Regions from separate parts of the Glutamicibacter sp. NPDC087673 genome, predicted to be linked through region 4. Evidence: riboswitches for the same ligand, from Rfam matches in the RefSeq annotation. Region 4 holds a riboswitch; each other region holds the start of a gene.

Region 1 (7,437 bases), on a different contig from region 4:
GTGGAATCATCCTCGGGAATGATTGACTATAAGTTACCCTTTGGTAACAATAGATTCGTGCCAAACGATTCTGCTTCTGAACTATCAACATCCGCCAATGCCCCACTGCATCCGTGGCGCCGCTATGTCGCCATTGGGGACTCGTTCACCGAGGGCATAGGCGACCCCGACCCGTCGAGCACCGGCCGCCACCTTGGCTGGGCCGACCGCTTGGCCCATGAGCTCAGCCGCACCGTCCCGGACTTCTCGTATGCCAATCTCGCCATTCGAGGCCGGCTGATTGGCCAGATCGTTGCCGAACAGCTCGATCCCTGCATTGACCTGAAGCCTGATCTGATCTCGCTCTGCGCGGGCGGCAACGATGTCCTGCGCCCGGGCGGGGATCCAGACAAGATTGCAGATATCCTCGACAATGCGGTAGCCAAGCTCACCGATACGGGCGCCACGCTCTTGCTCTTCACCGGGCCCGATATTCGCGATACCCCGGTTTTGGGAAGCATCCGAGGCAAAGTGGCGATCTACAACGAAAATGTGCGCACCGTAGCCGCCCGCCACGACGCCATCGTGGCGGACATGTGGGCCTTGCAGGAGTTGCACCAATCCCAGATGTGGGCACCGGATCGCCTGCACTTCTCCCCTGCCGGGCACCGGCGCATTGCCGCCATGGCACTGGACTCGCTGAACGTCGCGCATCCTCTGGATACCGAAATCGTTCCGGCCGTGGATGAACGCAGCTGGCGGGAAGCCCGCAAGGAGGATCTGCAGTGGGCGCGCGAGCATCTTGCTCCCTGGGTATTGCGCCGCCTGCGCCACCAGTCCTCCGGCGACGGCATCACCCCGAAGCGGCCCTCGGCCACGCCGTTTGCGCAGACCAAGCCAAACGACTCGCTCGGCGCCGGCGACAGCGCCAAGTAGGCATGAAAAGCCTGAAGCAGTTCCACCGATTACTGGCGGAACTGCTTCAGGCTTTGAAATCTTCCCGAGCCCTTTCCGGGGCTCAGTCCCCGAACACCAAGGTCCGGAGCACGCCATCGAGCTGCGTGGCATCGGTCAGGAATCCATCGTGGCCAATCGGCGAATCAATGTAGTGCACCGGTTTTGGCTTGGACAGCGACGAGGCCAGCTTCACTGACTGCTCAGGAAAGTACAACCGGTCAGTGGTTACCGCGGCAACCACCACGTTGACGTTCGCCAATCGCGCCAAGGCGGCTTCCAGGGATTCATGGCCGCGAGCCACATCATGACTCATCAGCGCCTCGGTGAGCACCAGGTAGCTGTTGGCGTCGAAACGATTCACCAGCTTGCTGGCCTGATGGTCAAGGTAGCTTTCCACCTGGTACCGCCCGCGAGGCCCCTCGAGCAGACTCGTTGGCTTCTCGCCATCCTGCGGATTGCGCGAGAAACGGGTTTCAAGCTCGGCCTCGGAACGATAGGTGATGTGGGCCAGGCGGCGAGCCAAGCCAAGACCGGCGTCCGGGCGCGCATCGTTGCCGTAGTAGTCGCCATTGCAGAAGTGCGGATCCAACCGGATGGATTGGGTTTGCACCTGTGCAAAGGCAATTTGCTCGGCAGTCGCCTGCGCGCTCGAGGCCATCACTACGAGGTTCTTGACCTGGTCGGGGAACTCGACGGCGTATTCCAACGCGCGCGCACCGCCCATCGAACCGCCAATGACCGCATGCCAGGAATCAATTCCCAGTTGCTTGGCCAGCCGCGCTTCAAGGCGCACCGAGTCCTTGATGGTGACGAAGGGAAAGCTCGAACCGTAGGGCAGGCCCTGGTCGCCCAAGGACGAGGGGCCGGTGGAACCATTGCAACCACCCACCATGTTGATGGACACGACAAAGTACTCATTGGTGTCAACCGTGGCTCCGGGACCTACGAGCTCTTCCCACCAGCCGGCGCTTTGCGAATCGCCTTGCGCAACGTGGGCGTCACCGGTGAGCGCATGCATCACCAGCACCGCGTTGGAGCCATCAGCTGCTAGCGTCCCCCACGTTTCATAGGCCAGCACCACGTCCGGAAGGAATCCACCGAATTCGAAGTGGTGCTCCCCCACGGACTTACGGCGCAAAATGCCGTCTTGCCCGCCGGCGAGCTCTTCGGCGCGCAGAGTATCTTCAGTAGTCACAATGGATGCCATGCCTAGAGGGTTTCCTGCAGTTCCTTGTTCTCGAGGGCTGCAACAGCTTGGAAGCCCAGTTCCAGATCGGCCAGAATATCCTTGATATTCTCCAGTCCGACGCTCAGCCGCACCAGTCCCGGGCTCACGCCGGCCGCAACCTGCTCAGCTTCGGAGAGCTGGGCATGGGTGGTGGAGGCCGGGTGGATGACCAATGAGCGCACGTCGCCGATGTTCGCGACATTGGAGTGCAATACCAGTGCGTCCACGAAGGCCTGGCCGGCTTCCGAACCGCCCTCCAGTTCGAACGCGATGATCGAGCCGGCGCCCTGATCGCTGTACTTCTGCGCACGCTCATGCCATGGCGAAGACTGCAGGCCTGCGTAGGCGACCTTCTGCACTTCCTCGCGGGCTTCGAGCCAGTTGGCAACTTCTACGGCATTCTGGCCGTGGCGTTCAATGCGCAGCGACAAGGTTTCCAGGCCCTGTGCGATCAAGAACGCGTTGAACGGCGCAACCGAGGAACCCAAATCGCGCAGCAACTGCACGCGGGCCTTGAGGATGTAGGCCAGATTGGCGCCCAGGATGCCGTTGACACCCAGGTCGCGGGCGAAGACCAGGCCGTTGTAGGACTCGTCCGGGGTGTTGAAGCCCGGGAAGCGGTCGGCGTCCTTGGCGAAGTCGAAGTTGCCCGAGTCCACGATGACACCGGCAATGGCATTGCCGTGGCCGCCGAGGAACTTGGTGGCCGAATGGATCACGATATCCGCGCCCCACTCGATCGGGCGGATCAGGTACGGGGTGGCCAGGGTGTTGTCCACCAGCAGCGGCACGCCGGCTTCGTGGGCGATCGCCGAGATGCCCTCGATGTCCAGGACGTCCTGTCGCGGATTGGAGATGGTTTCCCCGAAGAAGGCCTTGGTGTTCGGACGCACCGCGGCACGCCAATCATCCAGGTTGTCCGGGTCGGCAACGAAGGTGACCTCGATGCCCAGGCGCTTGAGCGTGTGCTTGAGCAGGTTCTGGGTTCCGCCGTACAGGCTGGGGCTGGCCACCAGGTGGTCGCCGGCTTCGGCCAAATTCAAGATGGCGAAAGTGGTGGCAGCCTGTCCCGAAGAGAGCAGCAGTGCTCCAACGCCGCCCTCCAGGTCAGCGATGCGGGTTTCCACCGCGTCGGTGGTCGGGTTGCCGATACGGGTGTAGATCGGCTCCAGTTCCTGCAGCGCGAAACGTGCAGCAGCGCTCTGGGCGCTGGGGAAGACGAAAGAGGTGGTTTGGAAAATCGGGAGAGCCCGTGCTCCGGTCGTCGGATCCGGGGTCTGGCCGGAGTGGATCTGACGGGTTTCAAATGACCAGTTATTGCTCATGGTTTCCTCCAAATAGCGTTTCATGACTATGGGGGTACGCCACTGAAAAGACACCGACAGGAAGCACCATATCGTGACGACTTCCAGGGGTAACCCGCGCTTGTCCTTGATGCCTTGTGCGTTCAAGGGCCAGGTCTTCACCCGGGGCACCCCACCGCGGTTGGAGGGTTGCCGCCCAGTAAGCCGGGGCTTGTTACTGGGACTCATGACCTGGTACCAGTTTGCCCGAAAACCGAAGATCTTTGCAACGCAAGGGCTCGTCATTGGACTCAATCGGTCATATTTCGCGAATATTGCAGGTTCATCGCAGAGTATTCGATAGCATCCCGGCACTTAGGTGTGCCTAAGTAGAGACTCGCATCACATGTTGCCATGATGGGCACATGATGAGGCTAGATCACGTAAGTTATGCATGCGGCCCAGACGGGCTGTTGCCAACCGCTGAAAGAATCTCCGAGTCCCTCGGACTGGAATTCGTCAAGGGCGGCGTGCATCCACGATTCGGAACACGCAATGTCATCTTCCCGCTCAAGCATGGCCAGTACCTGGAGGTGGTTGAAGTCCTGAACCACCCGGCCAGCGACAAGGCACCCTTCGGACAGGCGGTTCGCGCCCGTTCGGAGCTCGGCGGCGGCTGGATGGGCTGGTGCGTCTCGGTGGAGGATCTATCCAGTGCCGAGGACCGCTTGGGCCGCAAGTCGGTGCCGGGCAACCGGAAGTTCCCTGATGGCCGCGAACTGACCTGGCAGCAGATTGGCATCAAGGGCCTGATCGCCGATCCGCAGTGCCCGTACCTGATTTCCTGGGATGAAGGATCCGAGGAGCTGCATCCGTCGAAGGCGCTGGAACCTGCCGGCGCCATCAGCCAGATCGCCATTGCCGGCTCGCGTGAACGGGTGCTGGATTGGCTGGGCCAGCCGCAGAACGTCAATTTGGGCGCTGTCACCATGCAATATGAAGCGCCGAATGGCACTCCGGGCATCATGTCGGTTACCTTTGAGACCGAGTCCGGCACCGTGGTGCTGTAAACAGTTCCGCAGAGAACGCAAGTAGGCGGGGACAATGGCGTCCCCACCTACTTTCTTTTCGTTAAGGCCGGTCCAGGCGCTTCCCCAGCACCACGACGTGCTGGTCTTCGAAGCCCAGTCGTTCATAGAAATCGATGACGGCAGAGTTCTCCTCGCGGACCATGAGCTGCACCTTGGGCACGCCGCGATCCCGCAGCCACAGGACAGCGGCATCCACCAGCTCCCTTCCCAGGCCGTTGCCCTGCCGGCACGGATCCACCGCAACATAGTAGAGCCAACCTCGGTGGCCATCATGGCCAACCATCGCAGTAGCCATGAGTTGATCGTTCTCAACGATGGCCAGCACCGTGGAAGTAGGCTCGGCCAAAGCCCGTCGGGCGTCGGCGAGCGCATCATTCCACGGACGAGTCAGCCCGGTTGCTTCCCACAATTCAACTGCTTGGCGAAGGTCCTCTTCCCGCAGCACGGTAATCTGCATTGGCTCAGCTTACCTGCGCTACTGGCCGATTCCGATGGCCGGCCCGACCAAGGCGTATCCCACGAAGCCGATGGCATCAAGCAGGAAATGCGCGATAACCAGCGGCATCACCCGCCCGTACTTCTGGTATACCCAGCCGAAGACGATGCCCATGAGCATATTGCCGATCATCGGCCCCACCCCCTGGTACAGGTGGTAGCTGCCTCGGATCATCGCAGAACCAATAATGGTGCTCCACAGGCCCAGCTTCAATTTCTTGGCGTAGGTGAACAGGAATCCGAGCATCAGCACTTCTTCGAGGACTGCATGACGTGCAGCCGACAGCAGAAGCACTGGGACGCTCCACCAATAATCGCCAAGATTCGCTGCTGACAGTGCCGTGGTGACGCCCAGCGCCCGTCCAGCGGCATAGACGCCCAGCGTTCCTACTCCCATGGCCAAGAACATCCCCGCCCCGAGCAGTGCGTCCTTGCCCGGCTTGCGCATATCGAAACCGATGTCCCGGATGGTTCGTCCGGTCGTGCGCTTCATCAGGTAGAGCGCCAGCACGACGGGTACCAAGGCAAAGACTATGTCCAGCAGCTGGTAGGAGAAATCAAAGAACTCGCGGGTGCTCAGCGGGTTGTTCAGGGATGTAGTTTGCTCGCGCAGTGGCGCCCGGGTGACCTTATCGGCAAAGCTCAGCAGCGAGTAGACCGCGCTTTGTCCCAAAGACAGGGCAAGAACCAAGACGATCTCGAACTTGAGGGTCTTGCGGGTTGCTGTCTGCTTAACTTGTTCAGCGTTCACGTTTCCGATCATAGGCTGATCTGGCTGTGCGCGTACTGAGCAGCCTCGTGGCAAACCTGCGATAGCCTGAGGTTGAGACCACCAGCAAGCTGAACGAGAAGAGTGCGAGTGAGCCGTCCTGCCACCATTGGAGAACTGCAGATTGCCCGTCAGCTCTGCCCCGATCTTTCCTGGGAAGATGCGGCGGTGAACGAAGGCGGACAATTCCACAAGGTGGTCATTGGCAATCCGCAAGCGGTGATTCGCATGGCGCGCACGCCAGCGGCCACGGAACAGATGCCCCGTTCCGTCAAGCTGCTGTCTTTGCTGGAGGATCAGCTCAACTACCAGATCCCGGTGGCGGTCTCCGAGATCCTGCACGTCGACGGACTCAGCTCCGTGGCCATGTCCTTCATCCCCGGCAACGCCCATGAACCGCATTACGGGGATCCGAAGGTGCTGGGTCAGCTGGTCAAGGATTTGGCCGAGCTGCCGCTGGAGCCGATCAGCGAGCATCTGGCCAAACCGTTTTCATTCCGTGGCGAATGGACCCAGGCCAGGCAGCAGCAATGCTTCGATGCGCTGCCCGAGGAACTGCGAGGGCCTGCTACCGAGCTCTGGGCCCAGCTCGATTTCCTGGCGCAGGTTCCTGCGGGCTTGGTTCATGGCGATTTGGCCGGTCACAACATGCATTGGATCGGCGAGAAACTGGTTGGCATCTTGGACTGGGACCTGGCCGCTGCGTGGGACCCGGCTTTGAACACCGCTTACCTGAGCCTGTGGCATGGGTTGGAAATGGCGGATTTGATTGCTCCCAGCGCCGAGGAAGCATACCGGGCCAAAATCTGGTTGGGCCTGATGAGTCTTGAACGGCTATCGGATACGCTCTCGCGCACCGACAACCCGAAGATGGGCAAGCTCATGCGCAAGATTGGTCCGCGCATCCTCTCCGCTGCGCAGTCAATCAATGGCTAGGACGCATATTTACGAGCCCCATCAGGTCGCTGCCAGGCTAGCCGCCCGCCGTGGCGCACGCGAGCTGGCACTAACCGGGGAAGGCACCGAATTCCTTTTTTACAGCTCACTGCGCGGGACCCGCTACGAGGGCTACCGCGTCCCTCGAATGCGGGTCTACAACACCAGCAACAATCCGCAGATTTCGGCCAGCAGCCTTCAGATCAAGGAATTGCACTGCAGCCTCTGGGCTCAACAACATGGGTTGCCCAGCGCACGGGCAAGTGATCTCGTTGATCAAGATGGGTACCCGGTGTTGATCACCGAAGTCATCGAAGATGACGGCTCACCAGTGGACGCTCACGCATTGGGCTCGTTGCTGGCTTCTTTGCACGAACTTCCGCCGCTCGCTTTCGACGAGGAAGGCAGCCAGGCCGGCACAATTTATGCGACGGTTGCCCAGCGCATCGCTGACCGCTACGCGAAGCTAGCCCGCCAGCATTCGATGCCAGCCTTGCCATCGGCCGACGTGTTGCGTGCTCTTCTCGAAAGATCCTTGCACCGGCGCAGGCTGTTGCATCTGGATATCCGTAGGCAGAACGTTCGTGTTCTGGCTGGAATGCCCCTGGCCATATTCGATTGGAGTAATGCCCTCTGCGCTGCCCCGGAGATGGAACTGGCACGCATCGAGGAATACGCTGCCATTGCCGAAAACGGTTT
Region 2 (7,437 bases), 510 kb from region 4:
CGCAGAGGCGATCCGACGCAACGGCATCATCCGTGTCAGCCAGGCCGACGGCTCGGCCGGAACCCAGCCAGGGGTCAATGTGCCGCTGGTGCTGAACGACCAGCTCTGCGGCGTTGTGGGCGTGACCGGAGCTCCCCACGAGGTGGAACCGCTGGCCGGCCTGATTGCATTGACCGTTCAATTGCTCTTTGCCCAGGAACGCGAGCACTCTCGCAGCGCGCGGCGCGAGACCGAAGCCCGCGACATTATTTCTGCGTTGATCGCCGGTCGCGTTGCACCTGAAGTGATCGACCGCTCGCTCGCAGCGCATGGTTTGCGCGGGCCGAAATGCATTGAAGCTTGGCTGCCCCGAAGCGTAGGGGATCCGTCGCTCGAAGAGCCGGCGAAGGATCATCACCGCACGTCATGGATTAGCCTTTCCGGCGCGTACTGGAGGCTTTGCGCTGCCAGCGAGACAGCTTTCGCTCCCGAGCGCATGGACCAGGAACGTTTCCTGGTCTCCGCGCCTGTCGAAAAGGCCGAGGATCTCATGGCCGAAACCGAAGTGCTGCGCGTATTGGTGGGCTATCCGGCACTCGTGCCATCCCACGCGCGGCGCCGCATGTGGAGCCGGGAAATTGCTGTGGCTATCGCCCGCACCCCAGCCCGCAGCCTGGAACATGCAGCTGCCCCAGCGATGCAGCTCAATGAGGAACAAGCCAGAACCCTGCTGGTCGTTGCGACAGCTGCTTCGATGAGCCAAGCGGCCACGGATCTGCATATTCACCGCAATACCTTGGTGCAAAGACTTGAGCGGATAAGCCAGGTCAGCGGCGTCGATATTCGGCGGTCCAGCGAATCCCTGAAACTCCAGCATGCCATCTACGCGAGAGTGGCCTTGGGCCAGCTGCATGTTTTCTAGGCCCTGGAAACGAGGGGAGCTGGCGCCGGGGCTGGGAAGGGTGGGGTGTTTGCACACATAGGCTCTTTCGAACCCAGGCAAATGTGGTCGTGTGCCCATAGGTATTCGGGGTCACTTTTCCTAGTATTGGCAGGATGATCGATCTTTGCGCCCGAAACCGGGGTGGCACGGTGGCATCTAGCCCAACGGGCAAAGCCTTGAGCAGCTTCGCCGATAGGGCTGGTCCACCCGTTGAGCCACTGCGGGCTGGACGCAGAGAACTACCGATATTGGCAAAGGAGCCAACCCGCCGTGTACGAACTGCTAGTTCTGCTGATCCTTGTTGTGGCCATCGTGATGGTCACAGCACGCCTGAAGATCAGCCCATTTCTCGCCCTCGTTGGCGCCGCTATCCTGGCGGCCTTCGCCTACCGGATTCCGCTGGCCGACGTGGCTTCGACGGTCACCACGGCTTTCGGCAGCACCATGGGAAATATCGGACTGGTGATCCTGTTCGGAACAATGATCGGTGTCATCCTGGAGAAATCCGGCGCCGCGATCTCCATGGCAGATGCGCTGATCAAGGTCCTCGGTACCCGGTTCCCCAACCTGACGCTATCGATTATCGGCTACATCGTTTCCATTCCGGTCTTCTGCGACTCGGGATACGTGGTGCTCAACTCGCTGCGCAAAGCCATCACCCTGCGTACCGGGGTCTCTGGGCTGGCAACTTCCATCGCCCTGATGACCGGCCTGTACGCGACCCACACCATGGTGCCTCCAACTCCGGGCCCGCTGGCCGCAGCCGAAAGCATCGGCATTGCCGATAACCTGGGCTTGATCATCGCTGTCGGATTGCCCGTTGCGGCCATCTCGGCACTTGCCGGCTTGGCCTACGCCAGCCGCTTCAACAAGTCCCAATGGACCCCGTTGCCAAGCGACGACCACAATGACATCTCCGAACTCGACTATGAGCAGCTGCGTGCAAGCTTCGGAAAATTGCCCAGCCCGGCGCTGGCCTTCATGCCGATCCTGGTTCCGCTGGTGCTGATCTGTGCCGCATCCATTGCGAAGCTGCCCTCGCACCCGATTGGCGAAGGCGCTGCCCTGGAAATCCTTTCCTTCCTGGGGACGCCGGTTATTGCGCTGATCTTCGGCTTGATCTCATCGACTTTTCTTTTGAGCGGTGGCAGCAAGCTGGCGGTCTTCAATGAGCAGATGAACGAAGCTGTACGCACCGCTGCTCCGATCTTGCTGATCACCGGTGCCGGCGCCGGCTTCGGCGCGGTCCTGGCCGCGTCGGATCTGACCACGATTCTTTCGGATTCACTCAGCGGACTGGGCTTGGGCCTGGCTGTGCCATTCCTGATCGCCGCTGCACTGAAGTCCGCCCAGGGCTCGTCCACCGTCTCAATGGTGACCACTTCCGCGCTGGTCGCTCCGATGCTCGGCTCCCTGGGCTTGGGTTCGGAGCTGGGCATGGTGCTATCCGTATTGGCAGTAGGCGCCGGTGCGATGGTTGTCTCGCACGCCAACGACTCCTACTTCTGGGTCGTCTCGCAGCTCAGCCGCATTCCGGTGATCACCGCCTACAAGACCCTGAGCGTGGCTACCGCCATCCAGGGCACCGCGGGGTTCCTGACTGTACTGGTCCTGGGAGCCGTACTGCTTTAGCAGCACGCCTTCCAAGAAAGCAACGGATCGCGCCATCGGCAGATGGCGCGATCCGTTGCTTTAAGCAGTGCTGGATTAGCCCAGGCCTGCCGCCGGGAAGCTCCGCGCGGCCTTATTCGCTGTGGCAGTCGAGATCACCAGCAACGCGATGGCGGCCAGGTAGCCGGTTCCGGTCGCGGCGAAGGCGAAACCGAATTGGCCCAGCAGGCAGAGAACTGCTGCGCTGGCCAATGCCGCCCAACCGGCCCAGGAAGCCGCGGCAAGCAGGGGCGCAGCCTGCTGATGCCCGGCGAGCCAGGCCCCATCGCTGGCCAAGGTGTGGCGCGTCTTGATGCCGATCGCCGCATTGCGAGCGAGCTTCCGGTCCCGTGCCATCGGGGCGAGGAACGCTGCGACCAGCGTTATGCTCAGCAACCCGAACATGAAGGCAATCACGCCTGCTGGATCCACTTGCCGCCTCTTCTGCCGATTGATCTTGAATGGCCATTCTATGCGGTCGCATGGAAGTGCCCTGATCCACGCTGTGTTCCCAATCGATGCCTAGGGGAACGCCTTTGAAATCCAGTTCCAGCATGCCAATTGCGTCATGCGAAGGTCATATGACGTCTTATCCGCCCGTTTTCCGGCAGGGCGAAGGCGCGAAGATGACCTATTTTGTCCTGCTGTTCCTCCGCATGACAGCGCCCTTCCCGAGGACCTGCCAGCAATGCTTGACTCGGAGCACAACCCATCCAGAGCGGCTGAGAGACCTGGCTCCGAGACGCCGCAGCAAGCCTGCACTCCGCAGGTAGTGCTAACGCCAGGTTCGATGGATCCGCAGATTTTCTGCATCCTTCGGAATCCATAGCCCAAGAGGAGAACGAAGATGACTGTACTGGATACCCAATTGCCGCGCGTGCCCTACACCGGCACTGCTGATGAAGCTGAACTGGCTCATTGGCGCGACGTCGCCCAGCAAGTAGCTGACAAGCTGGCGGCTGACGCGCTCGAACGCGACCGAAAGAACGCCCAGCCTTTCGCCGAAGTGCAGCTGCTGCGCGAAGCCGGGTTGCTCAATCTCTTGGTGCCTGCAGAATTCGGCGGAGCCGGAGCCCATTGGGAAGCGGCTTTCGAAGCGGTCCGCATACTGGCCGCAGCCGATGGCTCCATCTCGCAGTTGCTGGCTTACCACTACATCAACCAGTCCGGCATTGCGTTCTACGCCCCAGCAGAAGCGCAAGGGGCATGGTGGCAGCGCACCGTGGAAGGTGGCTGGCTCTGGGGCGATTCGGTGAATCCAGTTGATCCGGATTTGACGCTGAGCGCCGAAGGGGACGGCTACCGACTGAATGGAGCCAAGCGATTCTCCACGGGTTCCGGTGTTGGCGAGGTCATCGTCATCAACGCGCTGGTCCAGGGCGGAGAATACGACGGGCAGATTCTCGCGTTGGTTCTGCCACGCGATATCGATGGCTTGGAAATCGTTGACGACTGGGACTACCTGGGACAGCGGCTGAGCGCGTCGAATTCCTTGAAGTTCCACAACGTGCGGCTCGAAGCAGGGGACTTGCTGGGATTCGTCACCGATGAACCGGTCTCCACCCTGCTTACCCCCGGTATCCAGTTGGCCTTCGCCAACTTCTACCTGGGCATCGCCCAGGGAGCACTGGAGCGCGGCAAGCAGATCTTGCTGGGCCGCAAGAACGCCTGGCTGTTCTCGCAGGCAGAGACCTACTCGCAGGACCCGATCTTCCAGCGCACCGTCGGAGAGCTCAAAGCCCGCACTGCAGCAGTGGCGGCGCTGACCGAGAAGTTGGGCCGGAAATTCGATGCCCTGCTCTCGAAGGCCGGGGAAGTCACCCAGCCCGAACGAGCGGCGTTGGCCGTGGAAATTGCTGAAGCCAAGGTGGTCTCCACTGAGGTGGGAGTGGATGTGGCGAACCGGATCTTCGAGGTGACCGGTTCATCTTCGACTGCGAACTCGGTGGGTCTGGACCTGTACTGGCGCAATGTGCGCACCCATTCGCTGCACGACCCAGTGGACTACAAGAAGATCGAGGTCGGCGCCTACTTCCTGCGCGGAGAGTCCCAGCCGCTCTCGCTGTACACCTAAGAAAACTTCTCCCGGATTGGACTGAACGATGACTGTACTTGCAACTGGCAATCGACTCGCAGGCCTCAAAAACCGCTTCGCACCGCTCTTCGCGCGCATTGCGCAGGGTGCAGCTGAACGCGACCGCACCGGCGAATTGCCCTACCAGCAGGTCGCGGACCTGGCCGCTGCCGGCTTTGGCGCGGTTCGGGTCCCGGAATCGCACGGGGGTGCCGGTGCTACGCTGCCCGAACTCTTCGAGCTCTTCGTGGATCTCGCGGCGGCGGATTCCAATATTGCCCAAGCACTGCGCGCGCACTTCGCCTTCGTCGAGGACCGTCTGGTTGCGGCCCCCGGCCCGGGGCGCGACAAGTGGCTGGCCCGCTTCGTGGCGGGAGAACTGGTGGGCAACTCCTGGACCGAGGTCGGCACCGTCAAGGTCGGGGACGTGATCACCAAGGTCACCCCGGACGGCGAGGGAAGATTCAAGCTCAACGGCACCAAGTACTACTCCACCGGCTCGATCTTCGCCGACTGGCTCGATACCTACGCAGAGCGCACCGACACCGGAAAGCGCGTGATCGCCGCAGTCAACCGCCACCAGCCCGGCGTCGAGCTGGCCGATGACTGGGATGGCTTCGGCCAGCGCACCACGGGTACCGGCACCTCCACCTTCACCGATGCGATTGTCGCCGAAGAAGACCTCATCGACTTCGATACGCGTTTCAAGTACCAGACAGCTTTCTACCAGCAGGTGCTGCTCGCTGTTCTGGCCGGCTCCGCCAAAGCAGCCGAGCGCGACTTCGCCGCCGAGCTGAAGGCGCGCAAGCGGACCTTCAGCCATGCCGCGGCCAATCTGGCGGCCGAAGACCCGCAGCTGCTGCAGGTGATCGGCGAGGTCTCCGCGGCGGCCTTCGCTGCCGCGGCAACGGTGGAACGAGTGTCGACGGCATTGCAGGGAGCCTATGAAACTGCGCAGGCGCTGCACACCGGCGAGGTGACCGGGGAAGAGGACGAAGCAGCCAACGATGCGGCAGAGCTGGCCAGCGCCCAGGCGCAGGTGGTGCTCACGCCATTGGTCCTCAACGCGATCACCCACGCTTTTGATGCGCTGGCCGCCAGCGCCACGAGCGTTACCAAGAACCTGGACCGGCACTGGCGCAATGCCCGTACCGCCGGCAACCACAACCCCTGGGTGTTCAAGGCGCGGTTGATTGGCGACCTGGCGGTCAATGGCACCGAGCTTCCGCGCGTGTGGGCGATTGGTGCATCAAAGTAGATTCCATGGTCTTGCGAGCCCAGCATCCTTTGCCGGTGCTGGGCTCGTGGTCGTCGGCCCGGGGCAATTGATCGACCATCGTTCCAGTCGCCTGACGGATAGCTGCCGGCCTTGGCCCTAGCGCACCTGGGTAACCGTGCCACTTGCGATATGGAAGATATCCAAGTCGCGGGGCACGAAGAGGCCGCCAGAGAACTGTTTCGAGGCCCGCTGCCAAACTTCCATTCCAGATCCAGCGGGAACCAAATGATGCAGCGCCAAGTTCCGTGCTCCAGCCCGCTGGGCGATTCGACCTGCGTCTTCTGCGGTGGTGTGCGCGCGCCGATGATGTCCCATGCTCGCTTCCAGTTCGGAGGATGAAGCATGCGGGTAGCTACGAGCGATGGCCTCCAGATCAATAGCTTCATGGAACAGCAAGTCGCAGCCTTGGGACAGGCGCGCAAGATTTGCGCTTGGCGCTGTATCGCCGGAAACCACGACCGATCCATATCTCGAATCAAAGCGGAATGCGAATGCCGGAGCGATAGGTTGGTGCTGGACCAGGATAGCGCTAATTTTTACATGCCGATCAGCGTATATTTCAAAAGGCTCCATGTCCGGATGGTTGTTGTGGTTGGGGTGGAAGCCTGTGCCGGCGGGAATCTCGATATCTGCGCCATGGAAAATATCCGAAATATCAGGTGCCGCCGAATCCCGTCGGCGATCGTTGAGATCTGTCGCATGGGCGCGCAGCAGCAAGTTGACCATGGCGTTGGTCCCGGGTGTGGGCGACTGCGGAAATATGGCTTCCGGCTCTTCGGCCGCTGTCTGCATCGAGGGCAGCACTCCTCGATCACCCGGTCCGAAAACAGGAACCTGCCGACCCTCGGTGCCGCGGAACCCAAGGCCGCCCAGGACCATGACAGAATTCAGGTCAATGACGTGGTCTGAATGCTGATGGGTAATGAAAATTCCGCGCAGGGCAGTGGGGTGAATCCCGATCTCAGCCAGGCCCAAACCGACGCCATGGCCGCAATCCACCAAGTAAGCGTGGCCGTCCACAACGATCGCGGTAGAAATTCCGCGACGGTGACCGGTTCCTGGATCCGGCCTCAATAGCGGGCCGCCAGCAGTTCCAAGCGCCACTGCATGCATTCCGGTCTTCATCACTGGCTTCATCTGTCTCCTGTAGACGGGTTATTTCATCGGCAAGCTGATGCCATCATCCGCGGAGGCAATGAAGTAGTCAAGGAATAATAGATTATTCGTCTCATAACATTTTCTAGTTGGCAGCGGTCCGCTGCCCGCTGGCTAGACTGGGCGGGTGATCAACTACACCCTGCGCCAGCTGCAGTACTTCGTCGCCGTCGCTGAACTCGGCTCCATCTCCGCCGCGGCGAAGCAGTGCCATATTTCCCAGGCCGCAATGTCGCAGTCCATGGACGAGCTGGAACGCGCCGTCGGCTCGCAGCTGCTGGTGCGCCGCCGCGCCCGAGGCGTGGTGCTCACCGCGGTCGGCACCGACTTCCTGCTCGATTCCCGAGCCCTGGTGCG
Region 3 (7,437 bases), on a different contig from region 4:
GCCGCTTCGGTATGCTGCTGGGACGAAGGGCGGAAAATTGCCAAGGCTTCAGCGCTCATGGTTGCTCCTTTATGATCTGGGAAATGGTTTGGAATGGCTAGGCGCTGCGCGTGCCGGCCAGTTCGCGAAGTACGTTGCCGGGATTCGCCGCAAGCAGCGTTCTGGTGTACTCATGCTGGGGGTTGGAGTAGACCTCTTCGACAGTGCCCGACTCGACGATTTGCCCTCGGCACATCACGCCGACGCGGTGACTAATCCGTTCCACTACATGCAGGTCGTGGGAGATGAACAGATAGGTCAGTTGCTCTTCACGTTGCAGCTGGTCGAGCAATTCAAGGATCTGTTCCTGGGTCAGTACATCCAATGCACTCAATGCTTCATCAAGAACCAGAACTTTTGCGCCGCTAGCTAGAGCACGGGCTATAGCTACCCGCTGGCGCTGGCCTCCGGAAAGTTCACCCGGACGTCTGCCAACCAGCTGTTCAGGAAGGTTCACTTGTTCCATCAGCTGCGCTGTACGCTTCGCACGCCAAGCACTATCACCCAGGCGGTAGTTGACCATTGGCTCAGCGATGATCGAGCCGATTGCCTGGCGGGGGTCAAGTGCCGAGTCAGGGTTCTGGTAGACCAATTGCGCTTCCCGCCACAGATCATAGCGCTGCTTGCCGCTGATGCCGGCAACTTCTTTTCCGTTGACCAACACCGAACCTTCGGTGGCTGGGTGCATTCCCATGATGATTTTGGCTGTAGTGGATTTTCCTGAACCCGATTCGCCGACCAGCGAGAACGTGGTGCCTCGCTGCACTTCAAAACTGACGTTGGAAAGAACTTGGTGTTCGTCGCGGCCTTTGCCGAAGACCTTGCTGAGGCCATCCACAGTGATTGCCATATCCTCCGAGTCTGAAGGTTGCTGTCGATCCTGATGCGCATAGGCCTGATCGAGCAGTGCCTTGGTATATGGTTCGGTGCTTTGCGCTACCAACGCTGGAACGCTGCGGTCCTCCAGGATCCGGCCAGAATTCATCACCAGTACGCGGTCCGCAATGTCAGTCGCAACAGCAAGATCATGGGTGACAAAGAGGACTGTGGTTCCCCTCTGGCGTGCCAGTGACACGAAAACTTCCAATACCGTGCGTTGCACGGTGACGTCCAAGGCGCTGGTTGGTTCATCAGCGATGAGCAGCTGAGGGTTCAAGGCAAAGGCAATCGCAATCAGCACGCGCTGCTTCAGGCCACCAGAGAGTTCGTGCGGGTATTGGTCCAGTCGGCTTTCCGCACGGTCGATATCAACGCTCTCCATCAGCTCAATTGCCTTGGAACGCCATTGCGCCTTGGGAACTGAACGTGACGGATGCAAACGGAAGACTTCAATGATCTGGGAGCCAATGGTCTTCACCGGATCCAGAGAAGCACCAGGATCCTGTGGAACTAATCCAATGCCTGCGCCACGAATCGCACGCCAATCGGCCATGGAAAGATTAGTGACTTCTGTACCGCCGAAACGCACGCTTCCCTTGACCTTCGCGCTTTGCGGCAATAAACCGATGAGTGTCTTGGCCAGGGTGGATTTGCCCGAGCCGGATTCACCAACAATGGCAATGATCTGCCCCGCGGGGACTTCCAAATTGATATTGTCAGCAGCTACTGTGCCCTGGTCGTACTGGACCGTTAGATCTTCAATGCGGATCGCTGCTGAAGAAGCGTCGTTCGTTGCGTTCATGGTCTTGTCCGTTCATCAAAGAGTAGGGCTAGAAGCGGAATGCCTTGTTGATGGCACGTCCCAGTACTGCTGTCAGCATTACCGCCGCCACGATAACCAATCCCGGCAAAGTGGTCAGCCACCATGCCACCGAAAGATACTGGCGTCCTTCGGAAATCAGCAGTCCCCATTCAGGGGTCGGCGGTGGCGAGCCGAAGCCCAGGAACCCCAAACCGGAAATTGCAAGAATCGCAGCACCCAGATCTACAGCCAGCAAGGAGAGAACCGGACCGATGATGTGCGGGATGATGTGGCGACGTAGCACAGTGAAGTATTTGCCGCCGCTCATCAAGGCCGCCTGCACGAAATCGCGTGATCGGACCCTGAGCACTTCAGTGCGCACGAGGCGAGCGAATGCCGCGATCGAAGCGATACCCACACCTAGGCCCAAGGACAGCGGTCCCGGTTCAGTTGCGGTAACCAGAATCAGCGCGATCAGGAAGGCAGGAACTGCCAGGACAACATCGACAAAGCGCATTGCAACGGTGTCTGCGAACCGTCCGGCGGTCGCCGCCAGCAGTCCGAGGACCGAACCCACTACGCTTCCAACCAAGCAAGCCAGACCGGCGGTCAGCAGTGTCTGGTGAGTTCCGTAGACAACTCGGCTGTATACGTCACGCCCCAGATGATCTGTTCCGAACAGGTGCTCCGCATTTGGCGCTAGCAGTTTGTCAGCCGGCACACCCGTAATTGGGTCTTGTCCAGTAAAGAACGAAGGGAAGAAAGCCCACGCCGCAAATAAGAACAGCGGAATGAGAACCCACCAGGCAGCTAACCAGCGTACTGCTGGATTACGTTGACTGGTTACAGTGCTGGTTGGAACTTGGCGCTGATCTTCATTGGCCACTGATCCAATGTGCTTGGTCAAGAGAGTCATTAGTCCTTCTTTCCTTATGCAACCAGCGAGCGGGTTGACCTGCTTGTCGAAGCGACGATTCGCGGATCAATCTGAGGGTGGATGAGATCTACCAGCAAGTTGACCCCCGTGAAGACAATGGCTGTCAGAAGCACCAGTCCTTGGACCAATGGGATATCCTGCGCGGTAACTGACTGCAAGATCAGCTGGCCTAATCCTGCACGCGAAAACACCGTCTCCGTGATAACCGAACCAGCAAGCAGAGCGCCAATGGTGATACCCGCAATGGCTAGTGCGGCAGGGGCCGCGTTCTTCAAGGTGTGCCTGTAGAAGATCCACGCTTCGCTGGCGCCTTTGGCTCTCAGCACGTCGATGAATGGCTGCCTATTAACTTCCTGCACGCTTTTGATTAGCACCTGGGCGATCGGAGCGCTCAGGTGCACGGCGAGTACGAAGATAGGCACTGCCAGCGACATGAATGAGCCGTCCGGGAACAGTGACATCACTCCGAGCTGCACTGCCAGCAGCTGCAGGAGCACCAGGCCCAACCAGAAAACAGGAATGGACACCATTAGCGGTGGCAGATTCAGCAGCGTCTTGCGCAGTTTTTCGCCCTTGGACAGGCTCGCCGCTGAGGCGATGATCAGGGCGAATACCACCGACAAAACGAATGCGCTGCCAGCCAGAATCAGGGTGGATCCAGCTACTTCACCGATTCGATTCGCTACTTCCGAACCGCTGGACAAGGAATATCCGAGATCTCCGCGAAGCAATCCCAGCAGCTGCGTGAAGTACTGCACGAAGACCGGCTGGTCGTATCCGTAGTACGCCTTCATCTGTGCAATGGTGGCCGGATCCGCGGCTGAGTCAGTGCTCAGGAAGATCGTGACCGGGTCATTCGGCAAGGCCTGCACAGCGATGAAAACCGCCGTGTAGGCCAGCCAAATGACCAATATTGCCTGTCCCAATCGTTTTGCGATGTAAATGCCCATGAGCTCGGTTCCTAGCCGTCGTTCTTCCAAGCACCTTGGAAGATTGGTGCGGTACCGGAAGTGAATTCAACGTTGGCGGAGTTATTGGCCCCATAGACCTGAACTTCGTCCCAAAGAATCAAGGTCAAGGCTTGGTCAAGCACCAGGGTACGCTGTTCTTCTTCCACCAACTTCAGGTGCTCTTCTTCGGTGGTTGCTGACTGCTCTTCGGCGAAAAGCTTGTTCAGTTCAGGATCGGCGCGAAGTGTCTGATTGTTGTTCGCAGTTGCGTAGACCGGGCCCAGTCCGCCGTATGCGAACTGGCGGGTGCCGAAGAACTCCACTTTGTCGTCGACAAGCGCGTTGGTCAGGAAAGTATTGTCCGCCGCGCGGTTGACCAGCTGGACGCCAATCTCTCGCCATTGCTGTTCAATCAGTTCGAACGCTGGCTTGATGACCACGGAGTTATTGGAGGTGGAGACCGTTACTTCCAGTTTCTTTCCGTCCTTCTCGCGAATGCCATCCGCGCCCGGCTTCCAACCGGCTTCATCCAATAATTGCTTGGCCTTTTCTGGGTTGTACGCCAGTTCGGAAGATAGGTCTACGAAACCTGGAGCCTTATGGTTCAGGATCGATCCGGAGATGACGTAGCTATCCGAGAGAACGGTTTCCTTAATGGCCTGGCGGTCGATTGCAATCTGCAGCGCTTGGCGGACTTTGACGTCTTCAAGCTTTCCCGAGCCAACACGTACTGCTGCGTGGTTGGTGGTCAGGTCTACGCCTTCAGCAGCTAACACCTTGCCACCGTTGGTACCCAGCACTTGTTCGTCCACCGGTTGCAAGCCTCGGACGAGATCTACCTGCGCGGACTGAACTGCCCCGGCACGGCTAGCTACCTCAGGAAGGTATTTGATAACCAAGGTATCCAGGTATGCATCGCCCTGGTTAGAGGCAGATTCTGGTGCCCAAGCGTAGTCATCGCGGCTGGTGAAAACCACTTCTTCATCAGGCTTTTCCGATTCAAAGACAAACGGTCCGGAACCAACGATCTTGGAGATCGAGGACTGCGCGGCGTTATCCAGTTCAAGGGTTTTCGGGGACACCAATCCAGCAGTTACTGAAGAAGTCGCCCGAAGGAAATTGGCATCCGGACGCTTGAGCGTGACCTTGACCTTGTTGTCCCCAACGACCTCTGCCGACTTGTAGGCGGCAAAGTCAACGTTCGGTGCAATCTGAGCTTCCTTGATGCCCTGACCCAGCGCGTCCAGGTTCAGTTTCACGGCTTTGGCATCCAGTTTGGATCCGTCTGAGAAGGTGACTCCGTCGCGAATGGTGAACGTGAACTCGGTCTTGGCATCGTTGGCTTCGAATCCGCTGGCGATCCAGCCAACCAGCTTGCCAGCTTCCACGTCGTAGTAGGTCAGGCGATCAAGGACGGAATTCAGTACGTTGGCCTTCTCATAGAAACGCGCTGCCTGAGTCTGCCAATTGTTGATGGGGGTAACTTCAGCAAAAGTGAAGGTACCGCCTTCTACTGGTTCCCCTGGATCGGCTGCTGCTTCAGCGGCGCCAGTAGTATTGGCGTTGTTTCCGCATGCAGTGAGTGACAAGCCCAGAACGGCAAGGATTGCAGTGGCCTTCAGGCCAAAATGTGCTGTACGCATGGTTACAGATGTCCTCTCGGTTGGTGCCCCGAGGATTACGCATAGATTCCCTGTACGTTCTGCCTTGATTCCGGGACTACCCACGGCGAGTTTCTTCCGGCAGACCGTTGAGAAATTTAGCAATCTCCATCGGTCCTGGCCTTAGCACCGCTCCCGTTTACGGGTGGTTGCTGCGACTTCAACGAGCCAGGTCTCTCGGTCGCTCTGGATGGGGTGTCCGGCTGTACCGGCCGAACAGTTCAAGTCTGCAACCCCTGAATTCAGCAGACAAGCGTTACGTAAGCAGGGGTCATGAAGTCGCAGAACGCGTCCTGAAACAGCCGATACACGTCATACTGCGCGTCATAAAATGCAATGCGCCGGACATAAAACGCTTTGTGACGCCAACTGTGGACAGATCCATGCGAATCCTTGCTTAATCGGCATTCCCATTCGATGGTTCCGGGAATTACCTCACGTCCTCGCCGGTTGTAGCAGATGCAGACCAACGAGAGGACCCCATGAAGATCGCAATTACCGGTGCCACCGGACAGCTTGGAAATCTAGTCATCGACGCGCTGCTGGCGCGCGGGGCGAATGCCGCTGATCTGGTCGCCATTGGCCGCTCCGAGCAGAAGCTGGAACCGCTGGCAGGCAAAGGCCTGGAAACCCGCGTTGCCGATTACAACGCCCAGCCAACTCTCGTGTCCGCACTCGAAGGCATAGACAAGCTGCTGCTGATTTCGGCCAGCGAGGTGGGCCAGCGCGTTGCCCAGCATGAGAACGTCATCAATGCCGCCAAGCACGTGGATGTCTCGCTGATCGCCTACACCTCAATTGCCAACGCCCTGTCCGGCGGCATGAAGCTCGCCGAGGAGCACATCGCCACCGAACGGCTGCTGGCCGGATCCGGCATCGACTACGTGCTGTTGCGCAATGGATGGTACATCGAGAACTACACCGACCAGCTGATGGGCTACCTCAACAGCGGCACGGTGCTCGGTGCCGCCGGCGACGGCAAGATCAGCGCTGCCGCCCGTGCAGACTATGCGGATGCCGCTGCGGCCGTGCTGCTTTCCGAGGAAAACCAGAACGGCAGGATCTACGAGCTGGGCAGCGACAAGCCATTCACCCTCGCCCAGCTTGCTGGCGCTGTTGGCGCTGCCGCCGGCCAGGACATCGCCTACCAGGAAATGGATCCCGAACAGCTGGAAAAGATCTACGCTGATGCTGGAGTCCCCGGACCATTCGCGCATATCCTCGTCGATACCGACGTGCGCATTCGCGAAGGAGCGCTGGAGGTGAACTCCGGGGAGCTGGCCAAGCTGATCGGCCGGACCCCAGCCTCCTTGGGCAAAGTCATCAAGGACAACCTGAACAAGTAGCCCATTCGCAATCGGTTTCCAGCGGGCAGGCATTCGCGGCGATCGAGGCCGTGGTGCCTGCCCGCTGCTTCAAAGCGTCATAACCAAGAATATTTGCGCGACCAGGGCGAAATTGCCGCGCAAACCCATAGTGCCGCGTGTCACAACCGTGCGGCGAGTTCCCGCTCCCGTAATTTTGGGCATACTTCATCCCCACCTCCAGAGGAGATCAAAGTATGTCACGAGCACGTTTAAGGTCAGTTGCCTGCGCGGCAGCCCTCGCCTTGGGCCTGGGAGCTTTCTCGGCCTTCCCGGCGAGCGCGGAACCACGACACACCCAGAAGGACCCGACTGCTGTCGGAACTGGTGGCGCTGTCTCTTCGGTAGACCCGGAGGCCACCGCTGCCGGCATCGAAGTCCTGCGCAAGGGAGGCAACGCCGTCGATGCGGCCGTGGCAACCGCAGCAGCACTCGGCGTCACCGAACCCTATAGCGCAGGCATTGGCGGTGGCGGATACTTCCTCTACTACGATGCGAAGTCGGGCAAGGTCAGCACCATCGACGGCCGCGAAACCGCACCGGCAGGCATTGCGCATGATGCATTCATCGATCCTGAAACCGGCGAGCCGTATAACTTCACCCCGGAACTGGTCACCAGTGGCGTGTCCGTGGGCGTGCCCGGGACCTTGGCCACGTGGCAGCGCGCACTGGATAATTGGGGTTCGCAGAACCTGAAACAGGTTCTGCGGCCGGCGACCCAGATCGCTTCACGCGGCTTTGTCATTGATGAGACGTTCCGTGAACAGACCCTGGATAACAAGGAACGATTCGCCGCGTTCACCTC
Region 4 (7,437 bases):
GACGCCGCCGAGATCATGGGTACGCAAGAAGTTGAGCCAGGATAGGCCGTGGCCCTGATACGGGCGCAGTTCAGCGTTGAACGTTTCCGCTAGCTGGACCGGCTGCATTTCTTCACCGCTTTGCAGCGCATTCATGGTCTGCAGCCACTGGTTGTGCTGGGCTTCGATAATGCCCAGATCCACCAGTTCTTGCCACCAGTCGATGCTCAACTTATGGATGCGGATCGTATCGCCCTGCACCGTGCCCAGCTCCCCGGCCTCTGATATCAGCTGGCGCAGCTGCGTGAAATCTGCACCATCAATCGGGATCACCGTAAGGTCATCGAGGACGAGATACTCATCTTGCTTGGTCAAGGCCTCCAGCAGCAGTGGGAACGGGACCTTGGTCTCGTCCAGGAGCACTTCCACAGACAAGTCGAACCAGTCCCCCGTGCTTTCGCCGGCTTCGACACTGACAGCGGCCGGCGCGTGGCTGATCCGGTACTTCGGCAGCCTGTTCTGCTCTTCAACGACCACATCGGGATGCTCTGCCAATAGCGGCAATGCGTAGACCAAGAAATCGATGGATTCGGAGGTGCTGAATTCCTTCGGCGGGAAGATTCCTGAAGAGGTCAGTTGCCCCAAGGAAGCCTGCGCGCCGAGCTTGTCCTGCACCGAAGCAGCAATTTCCTTTTCCACGGCATACTGGCGGGGGCCCGCGGAGGCGTACTCCCAGGAATAGCTCACGGTCAGCGGAGTTCGGATGCTCTCCAGGGACAGCTTGAGGCTGGGGCGTGCTGGAACAGGGATGCTGTAGCTGTCATCCTCGCTCTTCAACGGTGCCATCAGGCGCAATCGGTCCAGGTGCTGGCGCTCGAAAAGCTCAACGCCTTCCTGCGGGATGGATTGCGCACCGGATTCAATAAATGTGGCCAGTTCCTTCGTGACCGGTTCAGCGAACCGGGCCAAACCGATTTCCCTGGCCTTCGGCAAGGGGCTGGACGCGTAAGCCAACAAGGTCGGCGGCGTGCCTATGGGCAAGAGGTAGACGTGCTCTTCGCTCGGCCCGCGCAGCTTCCCTTCCATGCTCAGGCCATGTTCACCGCGACGCACATCCACGTGTGCCATGGCTGGTTGCTCGCTGAACTCCACCGGGGCCTTGGCCGTAGAACCGCCGTTGACGATCTGCACTCCAGCTTCACGCAGGGCTTCGAACGCATCCAGCAGGTCCTGGCCTGGAAAATCCATCAAGGAGATCCACTCCTTGGGATCCCACGAATGGCGATAAGTATCTTGTTCAACGTGTTCACGCAACCGGTCCAGTTCAACGACCGCACGACGCTGCTTCTTGGAGAACCGCGTATCAAAAGCAACATTGCGCCAGCTGATCCCGGTTTGGATCCAGGGGCTCTTGGTGCCCTGGCGGGCCGGGCGTGCCTGCAAGGTCAGCGCGTCCTCGCCGCCATAACGCGGTTCGCTTACCACTTTCAGGATCAATCCCAGCGGTTCTTCGGCAACCAGCGGCTCATCGGAAATGACTGGAAGCAGACGGTCAAGGGTACGTTCCCACTGCGGCTTGCTATTGCGTTTCCAAGCGTGGGGATCCACCCCGGAGTCGGAGACGAAAAAGCCCTGGTCTTCTTCGGTGGTGACCTCAATGAGCAAGGCGGCGACATCTTCACAGGACTGAACCCCCGGATGCTTGCCGCAGAAGCTGGTGAAGCTGATATTGCCCTCGGTGATTTCCAATTGGGCCATCACCGATTCACGCAGCACCACACCGGAGATGCGGGTAGATCCCGGTTGCATTACCCGGTTGGCGATCTGCACTTTTCCGGAATCACACAGGAATTGGCCCAGGTTGTATTCGGATTCGGTCACCAAGGTCTGGGCCGCAGAAAGTGTCAGCTGGAATTCCATACTCGCCGTTCATTGTTCGTGCAGTGGGCGCCCGAGAGCTAGATTCCATCTTAGCGAGCCGGAAAGCAAGATGCCCGGTGACGAAAAGTTACTTCTGCCCTTTACCCGCGGGCCCTGCAACCGATAGAAATTAATCACTGAATCACGAGTTCCACTCTTTGAGCCCTGGCTGAGTGGACGGCAACCCTCCTGCGTCATTGTGCGGGGTGCCCCAGGTGAAGATTCGACGCATCTTGAACGCCAAGATGCGTAAGCGATGGCGCCCCTTGCGCCAGAAAGGGGATCAATTCCCCATGACTAATGCAGCATCTGCCCCAACCGTATCCGAAGACCGCGCACAGCGCCTGCAGGAAGCAGGCAAGGGCTGGGGCGAACGAATTTCGGCTGCCCCGCAAAGTGCCCAATTGACTTTCACCGTCGAGGGCGAAGGCTTCGATTCGGTAGCCAGCAACATTGTCTCCGGCAAGCACACCTTCCAGGCCGACGAGCCAGCTGCCCTGGGCGGCAGCGACCTGGCCGCAAGCCCCGTGGAATACGCGCTCGGAGCGCTCATCTCCTGCCAGGTTGTGGTCTACCGCTTGTACGCGCAGAACCTCGGCATCCAGGTGGACGACGTGAAGATCCAGGCCAATGGCCACCTCGATGTCCGCGGACTCTTCGGCATCGACCAGACCATCCGCCCCGGCTTCTCGTCGGTGGATCTGGACATCCGGATTGCCGGACCGGAATCAGCTGAACGCTATGAAGAACTGCGCCGCGCAGTGGATGCACACTGCCCGGTGCTGGACCTCTTCGCCAATCCGGTGCCCGTGACAACCGCGGTAAGCATCGCAGAGACCAACTAGAGTTCGCTGAACTAAAAAGCACCGCGGCGGCCCCCGACTTCAGGTGCCGCCGCGGTGCACTTCTAGCTGAAGCCAACTATTGCCCCAGGAAGTTCAGCAGGACTTTGCCGGAGCGAGCCGAATCCTTGGCCGTTTCGAAGGCTTCAAGCGCATCGGCGACCGGGAACTCGTGGGTTACCGCCTCGGAAACCTGCAGTGAACCGTCGGCCAGGGCAGCAAGCACATGGTCGATTTCGTCGTTGAAGCGGAAGGAACCAACCAGTTCCAGCTCGCGGGTAATAGCCAGCGAAATGAGTGCGGGTTGTTCTCCTGAGGGCAGCAACCCGACCATGACCACTCGACCGCCGCGCACGGCACCGCGCACGGCGGAGGCCAACCCGCGGAAGTTGCCGCTGGCCTCGATCACCACGTCCGCGCCCACCTGGGCAAGAGCTTCCTGGTCATCGGCGCGCAAAGTTGAAGTGGCACCGAGTTTCCCGGCGATTTCCAACGGCTTCTCGTGCATGTCCACTGCGATGATTTCTTTGGCTCCGGCACGCTTGAGCACTGCTACAGCGAGAGCTCCGATCGGCCCAGCACCAATAACCAGCGCCTTCTTGCCGGCGACTTCACCGGCGCGCGACACCGCATGCCAAGCAACCGCAGCCGGTTCTGCCAGTGCCGCATCACGCAGTGCTAAGCCAGCAGGCAGCTCACGCAGCATGCGTGATGGCAGGTTCACTTCGCGGGCGAATGCGCCCTCGGTGTGCGGGTAGCGGGCGGCCGAGCCCAGATAGGTGCACCCCGGGGAAAGATTCGGGCGGTCGGCCGGGTAAGGTTCCCCGGTCTCGCCTGGTGTTGCCGGGTGCACGGCGACTTTGGTTCCGGCTGCCGGCCCGCTGCCGTCAGCGGCGGCCTGCATGACGGTCCCGACGATTTCATGCCCGAGAACCATTGGAGCCTTGAGGAACGATTCCCCGGCGGCGCCGTGGCTCCAGTAATGCAAGTCTGATCCGCAAATACCGCCGTAAGCGATGGCAACGCGTGCTTCATCTGCTCGCGGCGCTGCCAGCTCGATTTGTTCAATACGCAAATCATCGGCTGCATGGGCCACGACGGCCAACGTGCTGGTGGCGAGGGAATTAGACGACAACGCTCATGCCTCCGTCGATGAAAATGGTCTGTCCGTTCACGTAATTTGATCCGTCCGAGGCCAACCAGACTGCTGGTCCGGCCAGATCCTCGACGGCGCCCCAACGCGCTGCGGGGGTGCGGCCCAGAATCCAGGAGTTGAATTTTTCGTCGTCCACCAGATTCTGTGTCATTTCGGTGTGGATGTAGCCCGGTGCGATGCCGTTGATTTGCAGTCCCGAACCAGCCCATTCGGCGGTCATGGCGCGGGTGAGATTGCGCAGACCTCCCTTGGCCGCGGTGTAGGCGGAGATGGTGGGGCGGGCCAGGTCGGTTTGCACCGAGCAGATGTTGATGATCTTGCCTTCGCCACGCTGCACCATGGAGCGTGCGACCTCTCGGCCTACCAGGAATGCGCTGGTGAGGTTCGTGTCGATCACGCGCTGCCAGTCAGCCACCTCCAGATCCAGCATGGGCACGCGGTGCTGGATACCCGCGTTGTTCACCAAAATGCGGATGGGGCCGATGTTCTTTTCAATGGCTGCGATGTTCTCGCGCACGGCGGCATCATCGGTGACATCGAAGCAGGCGCTATGGATTTTTTCAGCTCCATAGCGTCTGCTGAATTCGGCAACGGTTTCGGCCAGGCGTTGCTCGTCGCGGCCATGCAGGATGATGGTGGCACCGGCATCCGCCAAGGCACTGGCAAGTTCGCGGCCAATGCCGCGGGAGGATCCGGTGACCAAGGCCAGGCGTCCGGACAGGTCAAAAAGTTGGCTCATGAATTCCCTCGCATGAAGTGTCGATGGTACATCGACGGGAACTCATCAGCGGTATGAACCAGCTGTTAAATCCGAAAAATCAGCCCCGTCGCTTCCCCAAAACATATCAGATATAAGAGGTGCGAGGTGCCTTAAAGTCCGACTTATTTACCTGAAAACTATCCTGCCGGATCTAGCGGGTCTGCGAGTAGAACCAGTTGATGTGCTCTTCGAGCAGCTGGGCCGCCCGTTCGCGCTGGTTCGTCGCGAACGCGTGGTGGATGGCCTTGTGCTGGCGGCGCAGGATGCGCACCACCGGCTGCCAGGCCTCGTCGCTGGGCACCGATTCGGAAACATAGTCGCTGATCGAGTTGCGCAGCGATTCCATCATCGATTCCACTACCGCGTTGCCGGCCATGGAGGCCAGGAGCACATGGAACTCGGCATCAATACGGTGGAAGGCCTCGCGCGAGAGCTGCGCGTCGTCCATGCGCATGATCAGCACCGCGGTGCGGTCAATGACCTGCTGGGCATGGATTGGATCGCGCGGCGTCATTTGCGCTGCCCAGGTTTCCAGCAAGATGCGAGATTCGACGATCTCGCGGACGTTGATCCCCTTGGCCGCCAGATGCAGGCGCAATGCCTGCGAAATGCCAGCCGAGGGGTTGGAGATGATCACCGCTCCGGAGTTGGGCCCGGAGCCGGTTGAAGTCTTGATAATGCCCATCACATCAAGGATGCGGATGGCATCGCGGACCGAGGCCCGCGAGATCCCATGCTGCTCCGCGAGCGCACGCTCGCCGGGAAGCTGGTCTCCAACGGAGAGCTTCTCCTTGCGCAGATCCTCTTCAATTGCTTGGAGAACAATCTGGTACGCACGCGGAGCTGGGTTTACTGGCATCGGATCTATTTTAGCCGTTCACGGCTAAGGCAGCATCCAGGACAGAACCGGGGTGGACTGCAGGTAAACCAAGCAGCACAGCACCAGCAGCATGCCTACGGACCAACCGGCAACCTTCTTGAGGATCACCGACTCCTGGCCTTCCATCTTCACCGAGGTAGCGGCGATGGCCAGGTTCTGCGGGGAGATCAGCTTGCCGACCACGCCGCCGGAGGTGTTGGCGGCAACCAGCAGGTTCGGATCGATGCCGGCATTGATGCCAGCGGTCTGCTGCAGCTTGGCGAACAGCGCGTTGGCCGAGGTGTCCGAGCCGGTCACCGCGGTGCCGATCCAGCCCAGGATTGGCGACAGGAAGGCGAAGAATGCGCCGGTGCCTGCCAGCCAGGTGCCAATGGTGATGGTCTGGCCCGAAAGGTTCATTACGTAAGCCAGGCCGAGGACCGACAGGATGGTCAGCGCGGCGTAGCGCATGTTGTAGACGGTCTTGCCGATTTCGGCAGCACCCTCGGCGAAGGTCATCTTGTACTTGCCGTTGCCGTCGTTCTTCGCGTAGACCAGGGCCACGATCAGGCCGGTGATCAGCAGCAAGGTGCCCGGGGAGGATAGCCACTGGAAGTTGTAGATGGTCGAAGATACCGCTTCGCCATCAGCATTCAGGATCTTGCCGTCCAGTCCTGGCCAGCCGAACTTGATGTCCGTGGTTGCCAGCCATGCAGGAATGTCCACGCCCAGCTTCCACAGCTTGGCCACGCCGAAGATGACGATAACCAGCAGGTACGGGAACAAAGCCATCCAGGTGTTGACCGGGTGCAGCTTGGCATTGGCCTCGTATGGAATTACGGCGGCTTCAGCAGTCAGCACGCGCTGGCGTGCCTCGTCGGCACCCTTTGGAGTCCAGAAGCGCAGCAGGATCACTGCGGCGGCCAGACCAACCAGCGCAGCAACGATATCGGTCAGCTCATAGGAGAAGTAGGTCGAGCACAGCCACTGGGCGACACCGAAGGAAATGCCGATGGTCAGCGTTGCCGGCAGGGTCTGGCGCATGCCGCGCCAGCCGTCGAGGATCAGGACCAGGATCGATGGGACGAACAGCGCCAGCAGCGGGGACTGATGGCCAACGATGGCGCCGATGTCGGCAGCCGGGATGCCGGTCAGGGCACCGGCGGTGGTGATCGGGATCGCCACGGCACCGAAGGCCACCGGGGCGGTGTTGGCGATCAGCACGGCGCAGGCTGCGCGCAGCGGCGACAGGCCCAATGCCAGCAGCATGGTGGCGGTAATCGCTACCGGTGCGCCGAAGCCTGCCAGCGCTTCAAGCAGGCCGCCGAAGCAGAAAGCAATCAGCACGGCCTGAATGCGCACGTCGCCGCCGCCGATGACGTCGAAGACGCGGCGCAGGTCTTCGAAGCGGCCCGACTTGACAGTGACCTGGTAGAGGAAGATCGCCATGACAACGATCCAGACAATAGGGAAGGCACCGAAGACCATGCCCATCAGTCCGGAGTTCAATGCCAATCCAACCGGCATGTTCCAGCCGAAGATCGCCACGAGGATGGCAACAGCGAGCGAGCCGAGGCCGGCCCAGTGGGCCTTGACCTTGACTACCGCCAGAAGTACGAAGAAGGCTACAAGCGGGATCAGTGCGATGAGCGCTGAAACAGCTATGCTCCCCGCGATCGGATCCGTGGAGGGTGTAAACACGGTGTGGGCGTCCTTACTCGAGATGGTCTGACCATATGTGGTCCGACCACCTAGAGTACAAGGTGAGAGCTATCACAACAAGTCTTGACTATTACGAAGTACGTGGCATAGTATGGTCTGACCACACCCTGAAAGAGTCATTTATTATGCGAATTGCTCTCTTTGCCACGTGCATTGTGGATGCTATGTATCCGGAAACCGCCAAGTCGACAGTGAAAAT

The links. Region 4 has a riboswitch for S-adenosylmethionine ahead of ACIOTL_RS00510 (OsmC family protein). Riboswitches for the same ligand answer to the same signal wherever they lie in the genome.
Region 1: linked by a shared signal. The riboswitch ahead of ACIOTL_RS11280 (bifunctional o-acetylhomoserine/o-acetylserine sulfhydrylase) and the one ahead of ACIOTL_RS00510 (OsmC family protein) in region 4 are both predicted to bind S-adenosylmethionine.
Region 2: linked by a shared signal. The riboswitch ahead of ACIOTL_RS02900 (acyl-CoA dehydrogenase family protein) and the one ahead of ACIOTL_RS00510 (OsmC family protein) in region 4 are both predicted to bind S-adenosylmethionine.
Region 3: linked by a shared signal. The riboswitch ahead of ACIOTL_RS13730 (ABC transporter substrate-binding protein) and the one ahead of ACIOTL_RS00510 (OsmC family protein) in region 4 are both predicted to bind S-adenosylmethionine.

What each region holds. Positions count from the first base shown of each region.
Region 1 covers NZ_JBIUWB010000004.1:234,678-242,114, reverse strand. The annotation lists gene ACIOTL_RS11290 (SGNH/GDSL hydrolase family protein) at 19-915, shown strand; gene ACIOTL_RS11285 (homoserine O-acetyltransferase) at 998-2,143, opposite strand; gene ACIOTL_RS11280 (bifunctional o-acetylhomoserine/o-acetylserine sulfhydrylase) at 2,146-3,489, opposite strand; SAM riboswitch class IV at 3,581-3,700, opposite strand; gene ACIOTL_RS11275 (VOC family protein) at 3,873-4,517, shown strand; gene ACIOTL_RS11270 (GNAT family acetyltransferase) at 4,579-4,995, opposite strand; gene ACIOTL_RS11265 (CPBP family intramembrane glutamic endopeptidase) at 5,014-5,796, opposite strand; gene ACIOTL_RS11260 (phosphotransferase family protein) at 5,893-6,738, shown strand; gene ACIOTL_RS11255 (phosphotransferase family protein) at 6,731-7,437, shown strand, end outside.
Region 2 covers NZ_JBIUWB010000001.1:610,081-617,517, reverse strand. The annotation lists gene ACIOTL_RS02915 (CdaR family transcriptional regulator) at 1-901, shown strand, start outside; gene ACIOTL_RS02910 (GntP family permease) at 1,193-2,554, shown strand; gene ACIOTL_RS02905 (SdpI family protein) at 2,630-3,004, opposite strand; SAM riboswitch class I at 3,279-3,369, shown strand; gene ACIOTL_RS02900 (acyl-CoA dehydrogenase family protein) at 3,420-4,646, shown strand; gene ACIOTL_RS02895 (acyl-CoA dehydrogenase family protein) at 4,675-5,904, shown strand; gene ACIOTL_RS02890 (MBL fold metallo-hydrolase) at 6,022-7,062, opposite strand; gene ACIOTL_RS02885 (LysR substrate-binding domain-containing protein) at 7,208-7,437, shown strand, end outside.
Region 3 covers NZ_JBIUWB010000005.1:271,342-278,778, forward strand. The annotation lists gene ACIOTL_RS13710 (acyl-CoA dehydrogenase family protein) at 1-59, opposite strand, end outside; gene ACIOTL_RS13715 (ABC transporter ATP-binding protein) at 98-1,720, opposite strand; gene ACIOTL_RS13720 (ABC transporter permease) at 1,749-2,441, opposite strand; gene ACIOTL_RS13725 (ABC transporter permease) at 2,651-3,607, opposite strand; gene ACIOTL_RS13730 (ABC transporter substrate-binding protein) at 3,619-5,250, opposite strand; SAM riboswitch class I at 5,374-5,465, opposite strand; gene ACIOTL_RS13735 (NAD(P)H-binding protein) at 5,751-6,614, shown strand; gene ggt (gamma-glutamyltransferase) at 6,830-7,437, shown strand, end outside.
Region 4 covers NZ_JBIUWB010000001.1:103,220-110,656, forward strand. The annotation lists gene ACIOTL_RS00505 (DEAD/DEAH box helicase) at 1-1,899, opposite strand, end outside; SAM riboswitch class IV at 2,040-2,161, shown strand; gene ACIOTL_RS00510 (OsmC family protein) at 2,193-2,744, shown strand; gene ACIOTL_RS00515 (L-idonate 5-dehydrogenase) at 2,821-3,876, opposite strand; gene ACIOTL_RS00520 (SDR family oxidoreductase) at 3,866-4,636, opposite strand; gene ACIOTL_RS00525 (FadR/GntR family transcriptional regulator) at 4,809-5,516, opposite strand; gene ACIOTL_RS00530 (L-lactate permease) at 5,541-7,217, opposite strand; gene ACIOTL_RS00535 ((Fe-S)-binding protein) at 7,364-7,437, shown strand, end outside.